4 regions of the Bacillus pacificus genome follow, and region 2 is predicted to be linked to each of the others. Evidence: riboswitches for the same ligand, from Rfam matches in the RefSeq annotation. Region 2 holds a riboswitch; each other region holds the start of a gene.

Region 1 (6,010 bases), 910 kb from region 2:
TGGCATGCGGGGCTTTCTGCTTCTATCCCTCTTACGTTAGCAACTGGCGGTGAAACGTTAATGAAAACGACAGCAGGAAGTATAAAAGAAGCGATTCCAATAACAGAAACGTTATTCTCACCATACGCTCTCGTGCCAGTTATTATTTTTCTCGTTACGATGCCTCTCATTAATAAAGCGATGCATCCAGATGAAAAACATACGATAACGGTAGATCCTAGCGTATTCCATGAAGAAGCTGCCGCTCAAGAAGTAGAAAAAAATACGTTCGCTGAGAAAATGGAAAATAGCATCATTATTACACTTTGCGTTGGATTGTTAGGTCTCATTTATATTTTCAATTACTTTTATACGAAAGGTTTTAACCTTACACTTGATATCGTTATTTTTATGTTATTAATTGCTGGACTTATTTTCCACCGTACTCCGATTCAATATATTCGCGCTTTTTCAGATTCTACAAAAAGTGCTTCTGGTATTTTACTTCAGTTTCCATTTTATGCAGGAATTATGGGGATGATGATTGGAGCAAATAGTGAAGGACTTTCACTTGGAGGAGCTATTTCAAATTTCTTTATTAGCATTTCAAACGAAACGACTTTCCCACTCTTTACTTTTTTTAGTGCTGGCATCGTTAATATTTTCGTTCCATCTGGTGGCGGTCAATGGGCTGTGCAAGCACCCATTATGATTCCAGCTGGTGCTGAACTTGGTGTACCTGCTGCAAAAACAGCAATGGCCATTGCGTGGGGCGATGCTTGGACGAATTTAATTCAACCTTTCTGGGCATTACCGGCATTGGCAATAGCTGGTTTAGGCGCTCGTGATATTATGGGATTTTGCGTCGTGAACTTACTATATGCAGGATTTATCATAAGTCTATGTTTCTTATTTATTTAAACGAAAAGCTAGTTTTATACTAGCTTTTTTATATAATAAATCTCTTATTTCCCACGCAATTTATAATCGTTTCCCACTCTATCTCCGTAAGATGTAATGACTAAAATGCAAAAAAGTCTTCGCAAATTTTTCCGATCAGGTGTGGATGTTCCCTCAAAAAATTCCACTGTAACGCTTTTGGAAGAAAATATGTTTCATATTCTTTACTTCCCATTACTACCTCATCAACTTCTCTTTCACAAATTCCTCTTATCAAGTAGTCATTTCTTAACTCTATTTGAATTTGCCCAAATGTTTCACTACATTCCTTCAGTTGAAGTAAACATGTAATATACGTTCGCAAAAGTTCGTTGTCATCCCCGCAACACTTTATAATACGTTCCATTTCATTCATAGTGTACGAGCCTTTTCTTCTATTTGTAATAACCACTTTTCCCGCTTCTCTCGTTTACTCGTTTTCACAGATTGAAATACTGACCGTTTTATATCGCGAATGCCGCAAAAACGTAAAACACCTCTCTTCATTATAATCCAATCCGCTGATCGATATAGTAATGCGACGTACCATAACGGTGAGTCTAACGTATTAATTACCCAAGCCTTCTTACCTTTCAATAAGCCTTTCGGCAGGGCCCCTTCATATTTATAAGCAAATCCAGCTACGAAAATGCGATCAATAAATCCTTTTAAAATAGCTGGCATCCCCCACCACCATATCGGATAGATGAATAGAAGCATATCTGCTTCTTCTACTAATGTTCTATACCGGGCTGTTTCCTCTTCATTTACTAAATCACGTCTTTTCTTCTCTTCATTAAAGACAAGGACGGGATCAAATTGTTCTTTATATAAATCAAGTACTGTAACCGAATGATTAGTTTCTTGCAATCCTTTTTGCACATGCTCTAAAATCGCCGCGTTAAAGCTTGAAGGACTAGGATGAGCGTATACAATTAGTACATTCACTACAAAACAACTCCCTCATAAGTTAAAGTTTCCCCTTCTTTAACATCTTCTCTACAATTTGCACGTTTTTTGAACTTTGTAACAACCGGTTTAATACTATAAGTAACTCTTCTTTTTCTAAACCTTGCAATTCCGATTTAACCGTACTCTCGCCAGCACTTTGAATATCATAAACAACCGCCGCCATATGTTTACAATAATTTTCATATGGACACTCACAACTACTTTCTGAAAAATCATCGAGTTCAATCACTACTTCATAATTCCCTGCATTACCAGTCACAAATGCAAATACTTTATTATTATGTATTTCTACATCTTCTACATGTCCATCTTCATAATATTCATACCCTCTATCAATAATGTGTTTCGGGATATACCTATATAGTTCTTTTATTAAATAAGCGTACATAACAACACCTCTTCCTTTAATTCCCTTTTGACTTCTAGAGCCACTGCATGTTATTCTAATAACTGTCAAATAGCAAGTCTATATGACAAAACGACTGACACCTATTCGGCGAAGGTGTCTCTTTTCATTTGCAGCCGATATGAATTGCCTCTTTCAGGCACATTCAATTTTTGACACTACACACTCAACACCATTCCCTGTATCAGGCTGCTTAAGCAGTCTTTTACTCTACATACTTCAAAAAAAGAGAGCTTAGCTCCCTTTTCTCGCCTTATAAAATACCCCTTTTTCAGCATAGAGATATTCATCAGCTAATGTAATTTTCCCATCCAGTTTCAGTTCATCTAATAATCTTGATAAATAAAATTGATGTAACATCTTTTTCGTGAATTTTCCTTCATGATGCGAAACGATATGTTCTTGAATATCTAACAATGATATTGGCTTATCTTGCTCTATCATATATTCATAAACTGTACTACGCAGTTTTACGTATTTTTCGAGTGTCACAGCAATGCGCAACCCCTTTCTTCTTAATATAAATTTTCGTAATCGGTTTTTTTGCAATAAAAAAACCTCTCCGATAAGAAGAAGTTACGTATATATCTTCATCTTATCTCCCAGAACAAATTTGTTCTGCTGGAATTAGCACCTGCATCGCGGTTGCTGGGTTTCATCGGGCCAGTCCCTCCACCTCTCTGGATAAGAAAATATTCACTTAATTCTTACTATACGTAATTTCATTTTAATTGTCAAACAAATATAACGAATTATATTTTCTTCTTTACTGTTCATACTATACATATATGAGTATGCAAGGAGGATTATGAAATGCATCAAAATGCTCGTGGATATGTACAAGATTCTTTTCAATCGTTACAAGAAGCAAAACATTGTTTAGAAGAAGCACTACAGACTGTTGAAAAAGATTTTAATCGCGCTCGTATTGAGCAATCTCTTTATGCGATCGAACAAGCTATTCAACGCTGCGATTACACCGTTCACATTTTAGAACAAGAGTGAAAAAACTTCCCATCATAAGGTGGGAAGTTTTTTCAAATGGCATACTTCATAATTATTGCCGTTATAATTAAAAAATATACAGAAAAATGCTCCTTACAATATGTAAGAAGCATGAAAGAGGCAAACGAATATGTAAGTCGCGACCCTACCTTATATGAGTATGCTTTTCTATACCATGTTATGCTTATCCAATATGCCATATTTCTTTTTAAATCTTGTAAGAATCGTAATCCAAGACGTACTAAATAGTAGTAAGAACACAACATTTGAAATCGCATGGCTCAAATCGAAATAAAAACTTGCGATATAATACGAAATGACTGTTTCCCATGTCGCCTCTCGTATAAAACCGAGAAGCCCCCAGAAATTCATAATCCAGCCAAATAAAAATCCAACAAACAATCCGTATAGAAGTCTTCCCCATAGCTTTTTCATTAAAAACGTATTCCGCAATAATCCAGCTATAAAGCCAATCATACCCCATGAAAACATTTGCCACGGCGTCCACGGACCTTGTCCTAAAAAAATGTTAGATACGATAGCCGCTGTTGCACCAATCATAAAACCAGTTTCACTTCCAAACACAATTGCAGAAACAATAATGACAAAAGAAGTCGGCTGTACACTTGGTAAAAGAGAAAATGGTACACGACTCACTGCTGCAATTGCTGCTAACACAGCAACGAGAACAATTTCACGTGAAACAAACGCCTTCTTTTCAAAACGGATATAGAAAGGTAACATAATAACAACTAATAAAAACAAACTACTTAACATGTAATAACCGTCCATGATAAGTGTAGTAAAAAGTAATGTACCTATCATCACTGCAAAAATACATATTATGAATGCAACATATCGTTTGGACACGCTTCGTACACATCCTCCCACGTTAATGCATATGGCAATTCTTTTCGAATAAATCGATTGATAGAGGTTGTATAAAAGAAGTTGCCACTAAAAAATTCTTTCGGTGCATCATTCATAATGACTGCTCCATCAAATAACATCATACATTGATCCACGTATTTCGCTGCAAACTCAATATCATGCGTTGCCATTACAATTGTTGTCCCTTCTTTTTGCAGTTTCCTAAATAACTCTCCTACCCTTTCTTTCTTCCACGGATCTAGTCCTTTTGTCGGTTCATCCAGTAATAATAAAGTCGGCTTTGACAATAACGTCGTACATAATGCAAGTAATTGTTGCTCTCCCCCGCTACAATCATGCGGATGGCGTTCTTTAAGTGCATATAGCCAAAACTTTTTAAGCTGCTGTTCTGCTATTTCTTTTCCTTGTTCTCCGTATAATTCACGCGCTCGTTCATACACCTCGTCCCACACTGTATCAAATGTAAAATGATAATATGGATGCTGCGATACATACCCGATACTTTTAAATCGTTCTTTCGAATCAATTTTATGTATCACTTTCCCATTCCACTTTACTTTCCCTCTTCTCGCTTTTTGTAATCCCGCTAAAATCGTTAGCAGTGTAGACTTCCCTGTGCCATTTTTTCCAACGAGAGCTACCCATTTTCCTTTTTCAATCGATACTGTTAAATCTCGTAAAATGAGCGGACTATTCTTTTCATATTGAAACGAAATATGCTCTGCACTTAAAATGACTTCTTGCTTTTCCCTTTGTACTATTGGCTCATTTACATATGATATCGCTGAAAAATCATTCATTTTCATTTGTGCTTCTCGCACTGTAAATGGTATATCTTTCGCATTCCACTCTAAAAACAATCTTGGGATTTGTGGAATAAATGGACGAAATCCTTCTACTTCCCACATATTTGCTACAACTGTTTTCGGACTACCGTCATACACGATTTGGCCGTTACTCATACAAATAACGCGCGTAGCAAGTGGTATTACCTCATCTAAACGATGTTCACTTAAAACGATCGTAATGCCAAGTTCTTCATTAATACGCTTTAACAACCCTAAAAACTCTTTCGCAGCAATTGGATCTAACTGCGCAGTTGGTTCATCTAATAATAGTAACTTCGGCTGCATAACTAATACGGCAGCTAAATTGACAAGTTGCTTCTGCCCGCCAGATAACGTATGAACAGATTGGTGCAATAAATCTTGGAATCCTAAGAAGCTAATAAGCTCGGCTATTCTTTTTTGAATAATATGTGATGGTAATCCGATATTTTCTAAAGAAAATGCTAATTCTTGAATGACCGTATCCATTACGAGCTGATTTTCTGGATTTTGAAATACCATGCCAATTTCTTGGGCAGATAACAAGTCCGGTACATTTTCTAATAAAGTACCATCATAATATGTATCCCCAGTACGCTTACCAATTGGAAGTAATTCTTTTTTTAAATGTTTTAATAAAGTCGTCTTCCCGGATCCTGATCCTCCAGCAAGTACAATAAACTCTCCTTTTTGAACAGAAAGAGAAATATGCTGTAACGCTTTTTCGTTTTCATCAGCATATACAAATGATAAATTGTTTATTTCTGCATGCGCCACCATATCCATTCCCGTCCTTCCATTATAATTGGTAAACTAATAAACATCGTAAATACGACAAACATCATCCCATCGAACTGCTGAAATAAAATCGATTCGACTTTCGGATAAATAATCAATTTTCCTCCGCCATAATTACTACATATAATAGCAGCTATAAATAGAATGCTTAAATAACTGAGCGTATACCAATCGCATCTTTCCATTCTATACC
Region 2 (6,010 bases):
AGCCTTCACGTTACGCATATCTTGACTCGTCTCAACGAGTAATACATCCACTTCTCCTTTCAACAATCCTCTTGCCTGCCGCGTATAGGCTTCAATTAATTCTTCAAACGTTACACCACCAGTAACACTAATCGCTTTCGTCGTCGGTCCCATTGCTCCCGCAACATATACTTCCTTCCCGCTTTCTTCGACTGCTTGCTTCGCTAAACGCGCTGCCTTCTCATTTAGCTCCTCGTCTAAATGAGATAACTCATAATCACTTAGTACAATATTGGTTGCCCCAAATGTATTTGTTTCAATAATATCCGCTCCAGCTTTAATATAAGCTTTATGAATCTTTAAAATAACATCTGGTCTTGTTTCTACTAAATACTCATTACAACCTTCGTACTCCTCTCCTCCGAAATCTTCCGCAGTTAAATCCTCTTGCTGGATCATCGTTCCCATTGCACCATCTAATATTAAGATGTTATTTTGTAATTTTTCTTCTATACATTTCATCAATTAATACCTTCTTTCACTTCTTGCTTTTCTCTCACATATTTAACAAGATGTTCTGTAATTTCATATTTTAGAAATGGTGTAATAAGATAAATGCCGTTAAAGTATTTCATCGCAGCATCGATCAATTCTTGAGAAATACGAATCCCTTCCTCAATTGCTGCCTCTTTCGTTTCATGTCCATCCATTCTCTCTCTTACTGCTTCAGGTAAAGTAATACCGGGCACCTCAAAATGAAGAAAATCTGCATTCCGTTTACTTATTAATGGCATAATCCCAATAAAAATAGGTTGTTCTAAATGCTTTGTCGCCTCATACACTTCTTCAATTAACGCGATATCATAGATTGGCTGCGTTAAGAAATATTCTGCTCCAGCATCTATTTTCCGTTCCATTCGCTTAACCGCTGCTTTTAAATGTCTTACATGCGGGTTAAATGCACCGCCCACAGAAAACCTTGTTGCCGGTCCAATGGATTTCCCTAAAACGGAACGCCCATCGTTCATTTCTTTAATCATTTTAATGAGCTCGATAGAGGACAAATCATATACAGAAGTGGCACCTGGAAAATCACCAACGCGTGCTGGATCTCCAGTTAAAGCTAACACTTCTTCCATCCCTAACGCTGATAATCCTAGTAAATGAGATTGTAGTCCGATGACGTTATGGTCTCTACATGTTAAGTGCGTCAATACCGGAATATCATGCTTCGTTAATAATGCTCCCATTGCCATATTCGAGATACGGGGCGATGCTAACGAATTATCTGCTAGAGTAATAGCATCTGCTCCAGCTCTTTTCAATGCTCTTGCGCCTTCAAAAAACCGCTGCGTATCTAACGTTTTTGGTGGATCTAATTCCACTACTACTGTCGTTTGTTTTTTTGCTTTCTCTGCTAAAGTGACATGAGCTTTTGAACGTTTCTCATGTGTATGAACTACTTTCGGTCTTTGAACCGTATCCTTTTCTATTACAGGCGTAACATTTAGAGTAGCACGTTTCATACTTTCAATATGTTCTGGAGTCGTGCCACAACAACCGCCCAATAACCGAATACCTTGCTCAATAAATTTCGGTGTCATCGCTTCAAAATAAGCTGGACTTCCCTCATATACGTAGCGTCCCTCCACATAATTTGGGAGACCTGCATTTGGATATGCTGACAAGTAACCATTTTTCGGAATCGATATCATTTTAAAAGCTTCCGTCATATGAAGTGGCCCTAGTTGGCAGTTCAATCCAACAACATTTGCACCGTAATCTAAAAGCTGTTTTAATATTTCATTTACATCATTTCCATTTTGAGTCGTACCCGCCTCATGTAACGCCAATTGCGCTACAATTGGAATATTTGTTTCTTTTCGTAACACCTGGACAGCATGAAGTAATTCAAACTCATCATAAAAAGTCTCTAATAGCAGTCCATCAACCTGTTCTTCTAATAATGAACTTGCCTGTTCCAGTAACATAAATTCTCGCTCCATATCAGTTGTCGTAACCGCCCCGATATGTTTCATACCACCAATTGTGCCTAAAATTGCATTTCTGTCTGTAACAGATGCTTTCGCCAGTTTTACTGCCGCTCTATTAATTTCAGTAACTTGATTTTCTAATCCATACATACGTAATTTCGCTTCATTTGCTCCGTACGTATTTGTTTGAATCACATCTGCCCCAGCCGCTACATATTGCTTATGAATCGATATAATTAAATCTGGATCAGATATATTCAATTCTTCAAAACTACTTTGTAAACCATGTGAATGTAATAACGTCCCAACCGCACCATCACCTATTACAATTCCTTTTGATAATAAATCTAGTAATTTCACAAATCTCCCTCATTTCTATCAATATAAAAACCCCCTCTTCACTTTGAAGAGGGGGACATAATCGATCCTCCTCTTATTATGCAAAACATTCGTTTTGCAGGTATTAGCACCGTTTCAAACATTTCGTTTGAAGGTTGCCGGGTTTCACAGGGCCTTTCCCTCCACCGCTCTCAATAAGAGTTTGTCTTTATTATTTTATTTATGTAGCTAAAAGGAAATGCGTTCCCCTTTTAACAATGTTTGTTAATTTTTTTATAAATTTAGCACGCACAAATACAAAAGTCAATGACACTTGCGGAAAAATAAAAATTATTTAAAATAAAGTTGCAATTCAATTATCTTTTGTTGTAAAGTTAAAACCATAATAAAATTTCATACGAACATTCTTATCTAGAGAGGTAGAGGGACTGGCCCTATGACGCCTCAGCAACCATTAACATTTGTTAATAAGGTGCTAATTCCAGCAAATTGTGAAAGATTTGACAGATGAGAAGAAGACTCTATTCAAACCGAAAGCCTTCTTCTTAGAAGGCTTTTTTTATTTTATATTCAACTAATGGTTCAATTTAAAAAGGAGGAATTTTCACATGTCAACTATCGAAACAAAATTAGCGCAAATCGGAAACCGGAGTGAAACTACAACAGGAACTGTTAATCCACCTGTTTATTTTTCAACTGCTTATCGTCACGAAGGAATTGGTAAATCTACTGGATTTGATTATTCACGAACTGGAAATCCAACGCGCGGCCTATTAGAACAGGCAATCGCAGACTTAGAATGCGGCGAACAAGGTTATGCCTGTAGTTCAGGGATGGCAGCCGTTCTTCTTGTCCTTTCCCTATTCCGCTCTGGAGACGAACTTATTGTTTCCGAAGATTTATACGGTGGCACTTATCGATTATTTTCTGAGCACGAAAAAAAGTGGAACGTTCGATGTAGATACGTAAATACACAATCTATTAAACAAATTGAGCAAGCCATCACAACGAAAACGAAGGCTATTTTCATAGAAACTCCAACTAATCCATTAATGCAAGTTACCGATATTGCCGCTGTTGCAACTGTAGCGAAAAGACACGGACTACTTCTTATTGTAGACAACACATTCTACACACCTTATATACAGCAGCCATTAACAGAAGGTGCCGATATCGTACTTCATAGTGCAACGAAATATTTAGGTGGTCATAACGATGTACTAAGCGGACTTGTCGTTGCAAAAGGAAAGGAACTTTGTGAGGAAATCGCTCATTATCATAATGCCTCTGGTGCAGTCTTAAGTCCATTTGACTCATGGCTATTAATTCGTGGTATGAAAACGTTAGCGCTTCGCATGAGACAACATGAAGAAAATGCAAAAGCAGTTGTTGCTTATTTAAATGATGAGGATGGGGTGACAGATGTATTTTATCCTGGAAGAGGCGGCATGATCTCATTTCGTCTGAAAGATGAAACATGGATTAATCCATTCTTACAATCTTTATCCTTAATTACATTTGCCGAAAGTCTCGGTGGTGTTGAAAGTTTAATGACATATCCAGCAACGCAAACACACGCTGATATTCCTGAAGAAATTAGAACAGCAAACGGTGTATGTAATCGTCTTCTTCGATTTTCCGTTGGTATTGAAAATAGTAACGATTTAATTCAAGATTTACAGCAAGCCATTAAACTTGTAAAAGAAGGTGTAAGAATATGAGTTATTCTATAGATACACTCTTACTGCACAACCAATATAAACATGACTCGCAAACAGGAGCTGTTAACGTTCCCATCTATAACACATCAACATTTCACCAATTTGATGTAGATACGTTCGGGAAATATGACTATAGCAGGTCAGGCAATCCAACTCGTGAAGCTCTTGAAGACATCATTGCTTTATTAGAAGGCGGAACAAAAGGATTTGCCTTCGCATCAGGAATTGCAGCGATTTCTACTGCATTCCTCCTCCTTTCACAAGGTGATCACGTACTCATTTCAGAAGACGTATACGGAGGGACTTATCGAATGATAACTGAAGTTCTCTCCCGTTACGGTGTTTCACATACATTTGTTGATATGACCAATTTAGAAGAAATAAAACAAAACATTAAGCCAAATACAAAACTCTTTTATGTAGAAACACCTTCCAATCCACTTTTAAAAGTGACAGATATTCGTGCTGTTTCTAAACTTGCAAAATCTATTGGCGCCCTTACTTTTGTTGATAATACATTTTTGACACCACTATTCCAGAAACCACTTGACCTTGGCGCTGATGTCGTTCTTCATAGTGCCACAAAATTCATTGCCGGTCATAGTGATGTTACTGCCGGATTAGCAGTTGTAAAAGATACCGATCTCGCTCAAAAACTTGGCTTTTTACAAAATTCATTCGGCGCTATTCTAGGCCCGCAAGATTGTTCTCTCGTACTTCGTGGTCTAAAAACATTGCATGTACGTCTTGAGCATTCAGCTGCTAATGCCAATAAAATTGCACACTATTTACAAGAGCACGCTAAAGTTCAAAATGTCTATTATCCAGGATTACAAACACATCTTGGATTTAACATTCAACAATCTCAAGCTACATCAGCAGGAGCTGTCCTATCTTTCACTTTACAATCAGAAGACGCGCTTCGCCAATTTTTATCAAAAGTAAAATTACCTGTCTTTGCGGTTAGTTTAGGGGCTGTCGAATCGATCCTTTCCTACCCAGCTAAAATGTCACATGCAGCACTATCGCAAGAAGCTCGTGATGAAAGAGGGATTTCAAATTCATTACTTCGGCTATCCGTCGGTCTTGAAAATGTTGACGATTTAATATCCGATTTTGAAAATGCCCTTTCTTATGTAGAAGAACCTGTAAATGCATAGAGAGCAGAGAAGATATGAAATTAAGTTATCATATCTTCTTTTTTACGCTGATAAGTATATTTTTCAACCCTTCGTATAATTCATAAAAAAATGATAGATCACTATCTGTTTCCAAGTAATGAATTAATTGATATATTAAGAAGTAAAAAAGGGGCAAAAATAATGGATACATGTGCAGATGTTTTAATCGTTATCGATTTACAAAATGGAGTATGTTATAGTGGGGAGCATTTATTTAATTTACAAAATTTACTTACAAAAGTAAATAAAAGAATTTCTTCATACAGAAAATCAAATAAACCAATTCTTTTCGTTCAACATTGTGATGAAGATTTAGTACCTGAAAAAGAACTTTGGGCTATTCATTCAGATTTAGATGTTCAAAAACAAGATTTTTTTGTAAGAAAAACACATGCCAATTCTTTTTATAACACAAACTTGAAAGAGATTTTAGATCAATTATCTGTACATCGTATTGAATTTTGTGGTGCCCAAACAGAGTACTGTATGGATACCACGATTAAATTTGCCCATGGACTAGGGTACGAAAACTTCATGTTCCAGAAAGCAACCTCTACGTTAAATAATCCATTTATGTCCGCAAAAGAGACAATTGATTTTTATGAAAATATATGGAACCACAGATTTTTAAAATTGATGAAAGATGAAATCTAGAATACATAACTAACGTCTTGGTAATTCTAAGATTTATCAGCTATATTCAAACATTTCATTTTCACCATAAAGAAGCTGACTACATTCAGCTTCTTTTCTTTTAACCTGTTTTATATTCTATATATAACATTACAATTCCTTT
Region 3 (6,010 bases), 1.7 Mb from region 2:
CACATATCCGAGCTACTTCCTTAGGCTGGGGACTTGGACTTGGCCGAGTTGGCGCAATTACTGGTCCTATTCTTGTCGGTATTATTATGACAATGCAATATGACTTAGCATGGAATTTTTACTTATTCTCATTTGCAGGTCTTCTTGCAGCTATATCTGTTTTCTTTATTCCTACAAAATAAAAAGAGCACAAACTTACTTGTGCTCTTTTTCGTATACCGCAAACAACATATCTCGAAACAATGTATTTAAACTCTCAATATCGATCCCTAATCCCTTTTCAATTCCTTTTACGTATTGCTGATAGTAATGAATTTGTTCTTCTAAAAATTGATTCAACACCTCAATTTTCAATCCAACATCTAATTCAGTACCTGCCTTTTTCTTTATTAACAACCGTTCAATTTCATCTAATACGCTACGCTCTATTGATAATTCTGTAATTAATCGATCGAATTCTACAGGAGGCAAAGTTATTTTCTCCTCTAGCCACTTACAAGCCAAAATAGGACGCAATACATAAAAGTACTTTTTCAATTTTACATTCTCACCTTGCAAAAATTCACGATAATTTTTTGAAGCCATATGTAGGTAATGGTATATCGTTGCTTTTGGATCAAAATTCTTTTCACTCATTTGCTGAAGCTTTTCTGGAAAATTAGAGTTTTTCGAATAAAAAATGGGTGATCGAATCCATTCGAGTAAAGCTGGGTTTGACTTTGCAAATAGTTGTAACGCTTTTTTTATATCCCATCCGCTTATATCTAAATCATCACTAATCGGATACTCAATTACATCTCGTTTATCATGAATGGATAAATACCATTCTACCGGGTGCATATAAACGAATCTAACATCATAATCACTATCTTTTGATGGAAATCCCCATGCACGACTCCCTGACTCCACAGCGAATAAAATTTTCACATCATTTTCTTTCTCAATTCGTTCTAACTCCAACTTAATTTTCTCTCTCATTTCATACCCTCTCTATTTTTTGATTATTTCCTTGGAAATTCGACAAATATATTACTAAGTTTACTACATACTAAAATAGCTGTCAGAAAATTTCCGACAGCCTGTCAAAATTCGTTATTTTTTACTTGTTCTTTTCAGTTACACTAACCGCAATTCGTTCAAACTCTTTTTGAATCTCCTCTTTGTATGCATCTACTTTTGAAAAATCCATAGCAGCAATATAAATTCGTTCTAATTTATCACGAACTGATTTCGCTTTCGCTAAAAAAGACATCGCCTCATTCATTTTTGCTTTATATTGAATAGAGACGTCACGAATTTCCTCCGCATACTTCTCATCCGTCCCTGGTGTTACAATAAGGGCATACATATCTATAATTTCATCACCTTCACGGCTCGGAAAATATTCATGTGGTGCGGTGCTATCGAAAATCGCAAACCCTAATTCTCTTACGATAACCATATCAAGACTATTTGGATCAAACCCACAATGATATACTTCAACTTCAAATCCTTTTTCTTCTGCTACCTTAGCTAATTTTTTGAGCATTGTTGATTTCCCAGAACCTGGGCGTCCTTTTATAAAATAACGATGTGGTAATCCTTCTGTTAAGTTAGGAACAAAATCAACTGCTCCTTTCGGTGTAGCTGCTCCTAAAAACCGATGTTTCACAAGCGATTGTTTCCCAACTTTATCTGTAAATAATTTCTGAATGAGCTGCTCGGTTAGTTCGTTCGCTTTATTAAAATCAATATTACTAATATATATTTTCTCCCACTCATCATGTATAACTAATGCCTCGTTAAAACGAGCGTAAGCAGCTTGAAAAGCTTTGCTTGCTTCTGAAACAAATCGTTCAATTTCCACTTTCTGCTTTCTTAACTTATCTGAATCCCAAGCAATTCCTAAATTAATATACTCCTCGACAACTCCTGGCATTTTTGGCTCAATAACATGCGGTGATGTTCCATCAACAATTCCTACTTTTAACTTCGGGATAATGACACCATCAACCGATTTATTATCAGAAGAACAGTGTAAAAATTCAATATCATATCCCTTTTCAACCCATTCACGACCTATTACCTTAATTAAAGAAGATTTTCCCGTTCCAGGTCCACCCTTTAAAATAAATAATCTGTTTAGTCCTTTTAAATTCTCTTCATATAAATTATGAAATCCTCTAGCTGTATTTCCACCAGCATAATAATTCAATACCTTCCCTGTCACTGCACTCACTCCTTCGCAGCATTCTATTTACATAAGCTACAATATGCGAGCAACTTTATTTGGGTGAATACCTATTTTGTGTTGCACAGAAAAAGGAAATGAATTACAATTTTATTATCACGAAAATTCCGAACTTTAAATTGAATATACCTTTATCAAGAGAGGCAGAGGGACCGGCCCTTTGAAGCCCAGCAACCTCAGTTTATACAAACTGAATAGGTGCTAATTCCTGCAAAATGCATTGCATTTTGAAAGATAAAACGTAACTATTGTGTGCAAAACTCATCTTTCTTGATTATGAAAGGTGAGTTTTTTATATTTCAAAATATATACTTGGAGGTATTTAAAGTGAAAGTAATTGACCTATCCCAAACATTTGAAAACAATATGTCTCAATTTCCTGGAACACCAAAAATCAATTTAGAAGCCATTACAAGTGTTGAAGAGACAGGATATCAAGTTACAGATTTTCATTCTGTCGTTCATGTTGGTACACATTGTGATGCTCCTGCTCATTTCATTTCAGGCGCAACGACTATTGATCAATTGCCCCTAGATCAATTTGTAGGTGAAGCTGTTCTTATTGATGTAACTCATGTACAAGAACGAAAACTACCTAAAGAAGTATTACACAATGCTGACATAAAAGAAGGTGATATTGTCATTTTCCATTCCAACCTATCTAATAAATGGAATACAGAAGCGTATGAACAAGAAGCCTTTTATCTTTCCGAAGAATTAGCTGAAGAATTAGTTCAATTAAAAGTAAAATCTGTCGGTTTAGATTTCATTTCTCCTGACGAGGTAACGACAGAAACATCACCGATTCATCACATACTACTTGGGAATAATATTTATTTAATCGAAAACTTAACAAACTTAGATGCCATTAATGCGAAACGTTTCTTTTTCTCAGCAGCACCTTTAAAAATTAAAAATAGCGACGGTGCTTTCGCAAGAGCATTCGCTGTAATTTTTTAAACAAACTATACAAAAAAGCAAAGATCATCATTGACCTTTGCTTCTATTTCTTTTATTTAAACTAAGAAAGAATTGCTCAACGCGAGGACGTAACCAAGCTAAATAATCTTTCTCTTTCTTCTTTGTACAAGCTATTTCTTCCCCATCGACCATTCCGACAAGCTCTAGCTCTAACAGTTGCCTCGTAAATGCTAACATATTTATTTCTTCTTCCGGATACTCTTCTTTTAATTTCTCCTCAATTTCCCCTAATAAAAAACCGTCACGCATCATTGCCAATGCATCAATCCAAAGTGGCGGCATTTCATATTTTTCTCCTGTAATTGTATCTTTTACAATATAATTCTTTTGCTCTTTTCGAAATTGAATCGTGTGCAAGCATACAGTCGAATTTAATGTTAATTCCATCATACCACCTCTTTCATAATATCTGCATAGAAAAAAGGATGCGCGTGCACCCCTTCTTTTTCTAACACTACCGAACCGTTACATGAATAACAAATCTCATGTCGATATTTTCCTCCATTATAAACGAAGTATTTTATAAAAAAAACCCTTCTCGAAACATTTTATAAAATGTTTATATTTACGCAACAAGAACACTTTTCTGAAAAATATTTTCTTCTAGCGCATTATGCTATCGGTAAAAAAATCTCCACTTTCATTCCTAGCTCTCCGCTACTTTGAATCGCAATACTTCCTTGCTACTCCTCATGATCAATACAAAAACTCTACATATTATCTCATTAAATGATAAGGAAATTACTTTCAGGACAATATGTACGTTTATAACGCGAAAAGGAAGGAGATTTCCCCTTCCTTTTCATCACAATTTATATCCACCTTACTCGATCATGTAGCAATCCATCCGTAAAGTCATTTCCACCAACTACAAAATCATTCATATATAAATTCAAATATTCTCCGTACTTACTTTCTGTATTTAGTAATAATTCCTCTACATAATAGGCACCTTGTTTAAAGTTATCGAACAGTAAACTACACAAGCCAGCATAAATGCCACATCCTACTTGGAAGTATGTCGCATTCGTTTTATATTTATGAAAAACTTGACTGCTATTCATCACGTTATACATATAGGTCTCGCTATTTTCATAAACGAGTAATACACCGACTAGATCCTCGCCCGCAATCTCTTCTTCAGCTGGATTAAATACTTTACGATTCCAATTCCATAGATCTTCTACCTTATCTAAATTCTGTCTAATTATATTTGTTGTATACTCGTTAATTCGATAAAGAAACCCTACTTCCATGTTAAAGTTTTTCCCTAAAATTAAAACTTCCTCATGCGGCATCAAACAACCATAAAACTCTTTCTCTCCCAACTTTACTTTATACTCTGAAGCATATACATCTTCATAAAAGTAAAGAGGACGATGATGACTCATATACATCGGATAACTCCATATCGCTTCATCTAGAAATCGCTCTACTGCCCATGAAGCATACAGTGTATGAGGCTTTATAAGTGCTGTATCATTCAAAAATGACGTATCATGTTCTACTATATAGCATGCTCTTGGCTTTTCATTCGGGCGTTCCTTCATAAGTTCAACAACCATCCATTGAACGACACCTGGATTCATACCTGAGCCTATAATTGCTTTTGTATTTGTAAATTTATCTTTTTCCTTCTCAAATCTCGTATATCTTTCCGTAAGCTGAAAGCCGATTAAACTATCGTCCTGATCTACTGCCTCGTTTTCCAAAGCTGAATTAATATAACAAATTCCAAGTTCATTACAACAGCTTAATACTCTGATCGTATCTGCCCCCGAAACATCAATAACAACGCTCGTACTACTTTCTTTTAAATGCTTTTTAAATGTCACTACATCTTGGAGGTCTATTTCGGATAAAAACAATTGATCTTTCAAATTTGGAAACAACTCGTCATAATACGTCCTATCTTTTTGTTTTATATCAACCAAATAAAATGTAACATTCTTTATCACTTCATAAATCGGGTCTTTTTCATTTACTATCGCTTGATTTAAAATCGCTAAAACTGCTTTTGCTGCTCCACCAGCACTGCCAAGTAATGTAATCGATAACGAATTTGGAAACTGCTCCACCAACAAAACCCCTTTAATATATTAGTTAAGCAGTTCTCCCTCAAAAAAATAAATTGAATACATCAAAAGATAGCTCGTACATATTCTTTATAATTTCGCACAAAATTTCCTCTTCAACAGTCATACTAACATATTTATATTCAATTCATTTTTTCCCTCATATTCAAATCGATCTAAACAAATAGGCTCGACCTTTTCTTCTACATATAAAAGAAAAAGCCAGCCCTTTCAATTAACTTACGGACAATGGACAGATTTTACATGTTGAATATTTACATACATTTTCGCATCACGCGCCTTTAATATTTCAATATGACCTTCATCAATTTTTGCCATCTTTCCGATTTTATTAGATTCCTCACCTAAATCGAACACCATGATTTTGCCAGCCATTTTAATAAGCTGTTCTTCAAAAGTTCGAGCTAACGTAATATTTAATGGATTCACGGGGAGTTCATTTTTATTGAGGGCATAAGGCACTTGATTTTCTTTATACGGAATTAACCATTTCAAATGCTTTAAAGATATATACACTGTTTTATAAACCGGGCTATAAAAAACGATATAATCGTTCATTACACTTGTAACATATCCATGTATTGGAGCATTTCCAGCTACATAAATTTCTGTAAAAATCCCTTTAGAGGTACTTAATACTTTCCTCAAAGAAATTGAAGGAGATTCTCTCTTAATGACAGAATCAACATCTGGTTTTGCTACT
Region 4 (6,010 bases), 1.5 Mb from region 2:
TAATGTTTTTGTATAAGAATGTTGTGGATTACGGAATACTTCATCCGTATTTCCAAATTCAACAAGTTCTCCTTTATATAGGACAGCCACTTTTTCACATAAATAGTGAACCATCGGTAAATCGTGCGCGATAAATAAATATGTATAGCCTTGTTCTTTTTGAATCTTTTGCAGTAAATGTACAATTTGAATTTGCAATGAAACATCTAATGCTGAAATTGGTTCATCAAGAATCAATACTTCTGGCTCACACAATAACGCTCTTGCAATAGCGATACGTTGGCGTTGTCCTCCGCTAAATTCATGCGGATAGCGATCAATATATCGTCTATCTAACCCAACACGCTCTAGCGCATCACCTGCCACTTTATCTTTCAATCCTTTATCACCTAAACCAAATGAAATATAGCCTTCCGTTACGCTATCGCGTACTTTCCAGCGCGGATTTAATGCTGCTGTGGAATCTTGAAAAATAAACTGTACTTTCTGTAAGAAATCACGTTTATGAGCTGCCTTCAGTTTGTGAACGACTTGACCGTTATAATCAATTTCACCAGACGTTGGGCTCTCAATCCCAGCTATGAGCTTTCCAAGTGTTGTTTTTCCTGAACCACTTTCGCCAATAATGCCAAGCGTTGTTCCTTTCGGGATAGAAAGTGATATATCTTTTAACGCTGCGATTTCTTTATTTTTACTTCCATATGTTTTCGTTACTTGCTTTACAGTAATTAAATCTGTCGTCATGAGGCATTCACCTTCTCTTTTGATTTCGCCTTATTATGCTCCAGAACATGTTGCCAGCAATGTGAACTATGCTCCTTGGAATATGTTGTTCTCTCTGGGAAACGATGAATACATTCTTTTATCGCTACTGGACAACGATTTACAAAAGGACAACCAAAGCTATTTAACGTCTCAATGGAAGGTGTCGTTCCTTCTATTGCACGTAATACTTTTTCGGAATCGTCCATATTGGGAATTGCTTGTAATAAGCTTTTTGTGTATGGATGTTTAGGGGAACCTATCACTTCCTCTATCGTTCCTTTTTCAACAACACGTCCCCCATACATCACAACTACTCGATCCGCTACTTCACGTACAAGTGCTAAATCGTGCGTAATTAGTAAAATACTCGTATTTTGCTTTTCCTTTCTTTCCTTTAATAACTCCATAATTTGCTTTTGAATTGTTACATCTAATGCTGTCGTAGGTTCATCCGCAATAACGAGTTTTGGGTGGCAAGCAAATGCGATTGCTAAACAAATACGTTGCCTCATGCCTCCGCTTAATTGATGTGGGTACTGTTCAAAGCGTTTCTCTGCTTCATGTATCCCTAAATCATTTAATAAGTTAATCGCAATTTCTTTTGCTTCTTTTTTCGATTTCTTTTCGTGTTGCAAAATCACCTCTGTAATTTGCCTTCCCACCTTCATCGTCGGATTTAAAGATGAAAGTGGATCTTGAAAGATAAAAGCAATATCTTTCCCACGAATTTGATTCCATTCTGATTCTTGTAGATTCGTTAATTCCTCTGATTCAAAAGATATATTTCCATCATCAATATGAATTGATTCTTGATTTAAGCCGATAATAGATTGTGCTGTAACACTTTTCCCTGAGCCACTTTCTCCTACAAGCGCAACTATTTCACCTTCGCTAATAGAAAAGGAAACATGCTTCACAATTGCTTGTTTACTATTCTCTTTTTCAACGGCTAACGTTACGTTTTCTAAAGATAAGAGCTGTCCCATGTTTTTTCTCCTTTCGATTCTGTTTTACGATTTTTGGATCAATTGCATCTTGTAAACCATCACCAATCGCATTAAATGCGAACATAATGAGGGCAATCATGATTGCTGGGAAGAATAGCTGCCACCATTCCCCGCTTAGTAATGTCCCAAGTGCATCATTCGTCATCGTCCCCCAGCTTGCTGCCGGTGATTGCACTCCTAGTCCGATAAAGCTTAAAAATGATTCTGAGAAAATAGCTGCTGGAATTGTAAATGATAAATTTACGATAATAATGCCTGTTAAGTTCGGAATTAAATGCCCATATATAATTTTCATATGTGATGTACCTAATCGCTCCGCTGCAATAACAAACTCTCTTTGTTTTAAAGATAAAACTTGCGCCCTAACGAGACGTGCCATACCAATCCATCCTGTTAATGCAAGGGCGATGATAATGGTAAAAAGACCTGGTTTCATAACAATTAATAGTAAAATAACAATTAATAAATATGGGATACCGTATAACACTTCGATTCCTCGTATAATCCACTCATCAATTAATGTCCCAAGGCGATTGCGCCCTCTCACATATCCACTAAATCCTCCGATTAGCACACCAAGTCCTATATCAAGAGCAGCTGCCACTAATCCAACTGTTAATGAAATTTTCCCGCCAGCCCAAGTACGTGCCCATATATCTCTTCCCAAATCATCTGTTCCGAACCAATGCTCACTACTAGGTGGTAAGTTTGTTGCCTCTTTTACTTGTTCACTCGCAGTAAATGGCGTTAAACTTTCACCAACAAGTGAGAAAACAATAATGAGTAATAACGTCACTGATCCTAAAACTGCGATTGGATTCGATACAAACTTACGAAACACTTCTTTCTTTCGGCTAATCTTTTGCTGATCTTTATTTATTGTTAATTCTGTTTTCTCTTCATTTGTTAATAACTGGTCATTAATTTCATAAGCCCCCATCTAAACATCTCCTCCTTACGTAATAGAACGAATACGTGGATCAACAATACGATGAATAATATCTGTAATAAAAATACATACAATTAAAAGTGCACTATAAAAAATGGTTGTTCCCATAATCACTGGATAATCTCGATTAAAAATACTATCTACAAAATATTTTCCGAGACCAGGAATTGAAAAAATCTTTTCAATAACGAAAGTACCTGTTAAAAGTCCCGCCATTAATGGTCCAACAAATGTAAGTACCGGAACAATTGCATTTCGAAGAGCATGTCTTATAATAATCTTCTTAATCGGTATACCTTTCGCTCTCGCTAACTTAATATAATCACTCTGCAGTACTTCGATCATATTAGAGCGAACAAATCTTGTAATCACTGCGATTGGTCCTAACGCTAATGCAAAGGATGGCAATACCGTATGTTCAAATGTACCCCAAGAGGCTACTGGTAAGAGCTCGAATTGAATAGCGAATACTTGTATAAATAGTGGTGCTAAAATAAAACTCGGAATAGAAATACCGAGGATGGCAAGTAAACTTACACCGTAATCAATTACCTTCCCATGATAGAGAGCAGCAAATGTACCTGCAGCAATTCCGACTAGCAATGAAATAATAAGTGCTTGTAAACCAATAATTGCTGATGGACCAAAACCAGTTGTTATAATTTCTGATACACCTTGCCCGGTTGATTGAACAGATTCACCAAAATCAAAATGAACTACGCCGTCTAAATAAGCAACATATTGATTCCATAACGGTTCATCAAGGTGATACTTCGCTCTCATGTTTTGGATCACTTCTTCAGGAAAGATTTTTGCATCTGATGAAAATGGATCCCCCGGAATAATATGCATAATTAGAAATGTCACCGTCGTAATAACCCATAGCGTGAACACCATAACTGATAATTTTTTAATTACATACACTCTAATAACCCCCTAAACACATATATTTACTTAGTTTTATGAACGTACTTTTTCCATTACTCCCTTTTCTCTTTTTAGAATACAAAAAGCCTTGATCTTAAAAAATAAGATCAAGGCTTAATAAACAAAGGCCCATCACTTATCTTTCAAGACTTGCTTGCTGGAATTAGCACGGTGTTCCTATTACAGAACCCGCTGCTGAGGTGTCATAGGGCCAGTCCCTCTACCTCTCTGGATAAGTAAATTGCTATATTATTATTTGGTTCAAATTGTATATTTCGAATTATAATTCTGAAAAAATGAAAAGTCAATCAAATTGGATATATTTAGAAAAATCAGTTTTTAATACTTTTATTTATCTATATCGTATTTCGCTTATAATAAAAAAAGATATGAAAGGAGTTATAAGATGGACCCCTTACTTCTAGCTACTATAGGATTACCCTTAACAATCGTTATACTTGTCATCATCGGCTTCTACAAACTCTTCATCAAAAAGAAAAGTATCACTTCTTTTTATACCCCTTTCGATAATATTACCGGGCAAACTATTTCCGAATTTCACGAAGAACAGAAGATATTAGTATCCGAGGATGAAGATGGAGATGGCAAGAAGAAAAAATAACCTTGCATAGGCAAGGTTATTTTTTCGTTTCTGCTTGAAAACGTTTATAGTATGTCGATGCTGTTGCAAAATTAATTTCTATATCACGAATCAACGATGAATCTTCTTCTTTAGCTAACTTCTGTAATTTTTTCATTGCTTGTTCCGATTCATTCAAGAAACCGACATATACCTCATGTTCTTGCTCTTTCGACTTCGGAACACGAATTTCTTTTCGTATATGATCAATATCTTCTAACATGCTCGTTGTTACCTTTTGCACATCTTCTTTATATGTAGCAGTCGTTATTTCCTTACCGCCCTTTTCTTTTGCTACTTCAAATAACTGTAGTGCTTTATTAATCTCTTTATTCATTTTCAAATCATATTTTTCATGTACTGCACGGTATTCTTTCATCTCTTCTGTTTGCTCAGTAGATTGTTCTACCTTTTCTTTCGGTTCTTTCGTATCTTTATTTCCATTACACCCTGCTAGAAGGAGCATACTTCCCATTACAGCAATACCCAAAACCTTCTTCATCTCTTCTTCTCCTTTTATCTACAGCTATTACTCATTATAGTTTCTTTTATCTCCACTTGTTATTATACCGAGAACATCCTACTTTTTACACTTAAGACGACATCGTAACATATATACCAACATGTTTGTCACAGTATCGTCACTTTATACAAATAACTTTTGCACTGCTTTACTACATCACCTTACAAAACTATATGAGGTATTTCAAAGAAATGAAAAAAAGAACTGATTCAAATATTACCTTTGAATCAGTTCTTTTTTGTTAAGCCTCTAAATTTTGTCTTTGTTGCAGTTCAAACTGCTTCTCACTTCTTCTGGCCATAAACAAATAACATAACACAGCACCAACTTCACAAAGAGCTATTACAACACCCATCGGTAATGCGGTGTTACTTCCCCCAATACCTACTAACGGTGCAACAAGTGCTCCTGAAATGAACTGTAATAAGCCTAATAAAGCTGATGCTGTTCCTGCAGCTTGCTTCTGATTTCTCATCGCTAACGAGAACCCAGTTGTTGAGACAACCCCAACACTTGATACGACAAGAAATAACGAGCATAAAACGCCAATTAACCCTATTCCTAGTAAGATTGTCAGTAGTAAAGATAAACCACCAACAGCTGCAATAATGATACCAGAGACAAATAATGTCTTCTCATTCACTTTCCCCGCTAAACGACCTGTTACCTGACTAGCAATAATAATACCAATACCATTGATTGCAAAGAATAAACTAAATTGCTGTGGTGATGCTCCGTATATGTTCTGCAACACAAATGGTGAGCCCGAAATGTATGCAAACATTGCCGCTGTTACTAATCCTTGTGACAATGCATATCCCATAAACAAACGATCCTTTAATAGTTTTCCGTACGTCGCTAACGTCCCTGACAAACCACCTGTTTCTCTTTCTTCAGGAGGTAATGTTTCACGCAATACGAAAGTAGCTGATATTAACATGAATACACTTATTGCTCCAAGAACGATGAAAACACCGCGCCACGTTGTAAATTGTAATAATTGTCCCCCAATAATCGGTGCCAAAATAGGCGCTGCTCCGTTTACTAACATAAGTAGTGAGAAGAACTTCGTCATTTCAGAACCTGAATACATGTCACGTACCATTGCACGTGATATAACAATCCCGGCTGATCCCGAAGCTCCTTGTAGGAAGCGTAATAACACTAACGTCCAAATAGATGGCGCAACAGCACAAAGT

The links. A riboswitch is a leader RNA that binds a small molecule or an ion and turns the genes downstream of it on or off. The one in region 2 is predicted to bind S-adenosylmethionine.
Region 1: another riboswitch for S-adenosylmethionine. It lies ahead of LMD38_RS10465 (hypothetical protein); the one in region 2 lies ahead of LMD38_RS05705 (bifunctional homocysteine S-methyltransferase/methylenetetrahydrofolate reductase).
Region 3: another riboswitch for S-adenosylmethionine. It lies ahead of LMD38_RS24075 (cyclase family protein); the one in region 2 lies ahead of LMD38_RS05705 (bifunctional homocysteine S-methyltransferase/methylenetetrahydrofolate reductase).
Region 4: another riboswitch for S-adenosylmethionine. It lies ahead of LMD38_RS25100 (ABC transporter permease); the one in region 2 lies ahead of LMD38_RS05705 (bifunctional homocysteine S-methyltransferase/methylenetetrahydrofolate reductase).

Annotation. Positions count from the first base shown of each region.
Region 1 is NZ_CP086328.1:2,004,295-2,010,304, reverse strand. Features, by position in the region: gene LMD38_RS10485 (short-chain fatty acid transporter) at 1-900, shown strand, start outside; gene LMD38_RS10480 (group-specific protein) at 1,001-1,294, opposite strand; gene LMD38_RS10475 (NAD(P)H-dependent oxidoreductase) at 1,291-1,866, opposite strand; gene LMD38_RS10470 (SWIM zinc finger family protein) at 1,889-2,278, opposite strand; gene LMD38_RS10465 (hypothetical protein) at 2,531-2,788, opposite strand; SAM riboswitch class I at 2,889-2,987, opposite strand; gene LMD38_RS10460 (hypothetical protein) at 3,110-3,301, shown strand; gene LMD38_RS10455 (ECF transporter S component) at 3,470-4,171, opposite strand; gene LMD38_RS10450 (ABC transporter ATP-binding protein) at 4,144-5,805, opposite strand; gene LMD38_RS10445 (energy-coupling factor transporter transmembrane component T) at 5,778-6,010, opposite strand, start outside.
Region 2 is NZ_CP086328.1:1,093,073-1,099,082, reverse strand. Features, by position in the region: gene metH (methionine synthase) at 1-501, opposite strand, end outside; gene LMD38_RS05705 (bifunctional homocysteine S-methyltransferase/methylenetetrahydrofolate reductase) at 501-2,333, opposite strand; SAM riboswitch class I at 2,404-2,513, opposite strand; SAM riboswitch class I at 2,717-2,826, shown strand; gene metI (cystathionine gamma-synthase/O-acetylhomoserine thiolyase) at 2,921-4,033, shown strand; gene metC (cystathionine beta-lyase) at 4,030-5,193, shown strand; gene LMD38_RS05690 (cysteine hydrolase family protein) at 5,356-5,868, shown strand.
Region 3 is NZ_CP086328.1:4,671,189-4,677,198, forward strand. Features, by position in the region: gene LMD38_RS24060 (MFS transporter) at 1-182, shown strand, start outside; gene LMD38_RS24065 (nucleotidyltransferase domain-containing protein) at 196-978, opposite strand; gene LMD38_RS24070 (PRK06851 family protein) at 1,100-2,209, opposite strand; SAM riboswitch class I at 2,359-2,471, shown strand; gene LMD38_RS24075 (cyclase family protein) at 2,558-3,190, shown strand; gene LMD38_RS24080 (hypothetical protein) at 3,218-3,598, opposite strand; gene LMD38_RS24085 (hypothetical protein) at 4,024-5,289, opposite strand; gene LMD38_RS24090 (LSm family protein) at 5,527-6,010, opposite strand, start outside.
Region 4 is NZ_CP086328.1:4,880,035-4,886,044, forward strand. Features, by position in the region: gene LMD38_RS25085 (ABC transporter ATP-binding protein) at 1-744, opposite strand, end outside; gene LMD38_RS25090 (ABC transporter ATP-binding protein) at 741-1,751, opposite strand; gene LMD38_RS25095 (ABC transporter permease) at 1,708-2,712, opposite strand; gene LMD38_RS25100 (ABC transporter permease) at 2,728-3,645, opposite strand; SAM riboswitch class I at 3,782-3,887, opposite strand; gene LMD38_RS25105 (DUF3951 domain-containing protein) at 4,055-4,270, shown strand; gene LMD38_RS25110 (hypothetical protein) at 4,287-4,790, opposite strand; gene LMD38_RS25115 (multidrug effflux MFS transporter) at 5,053-6,010, opposite strand, start outside.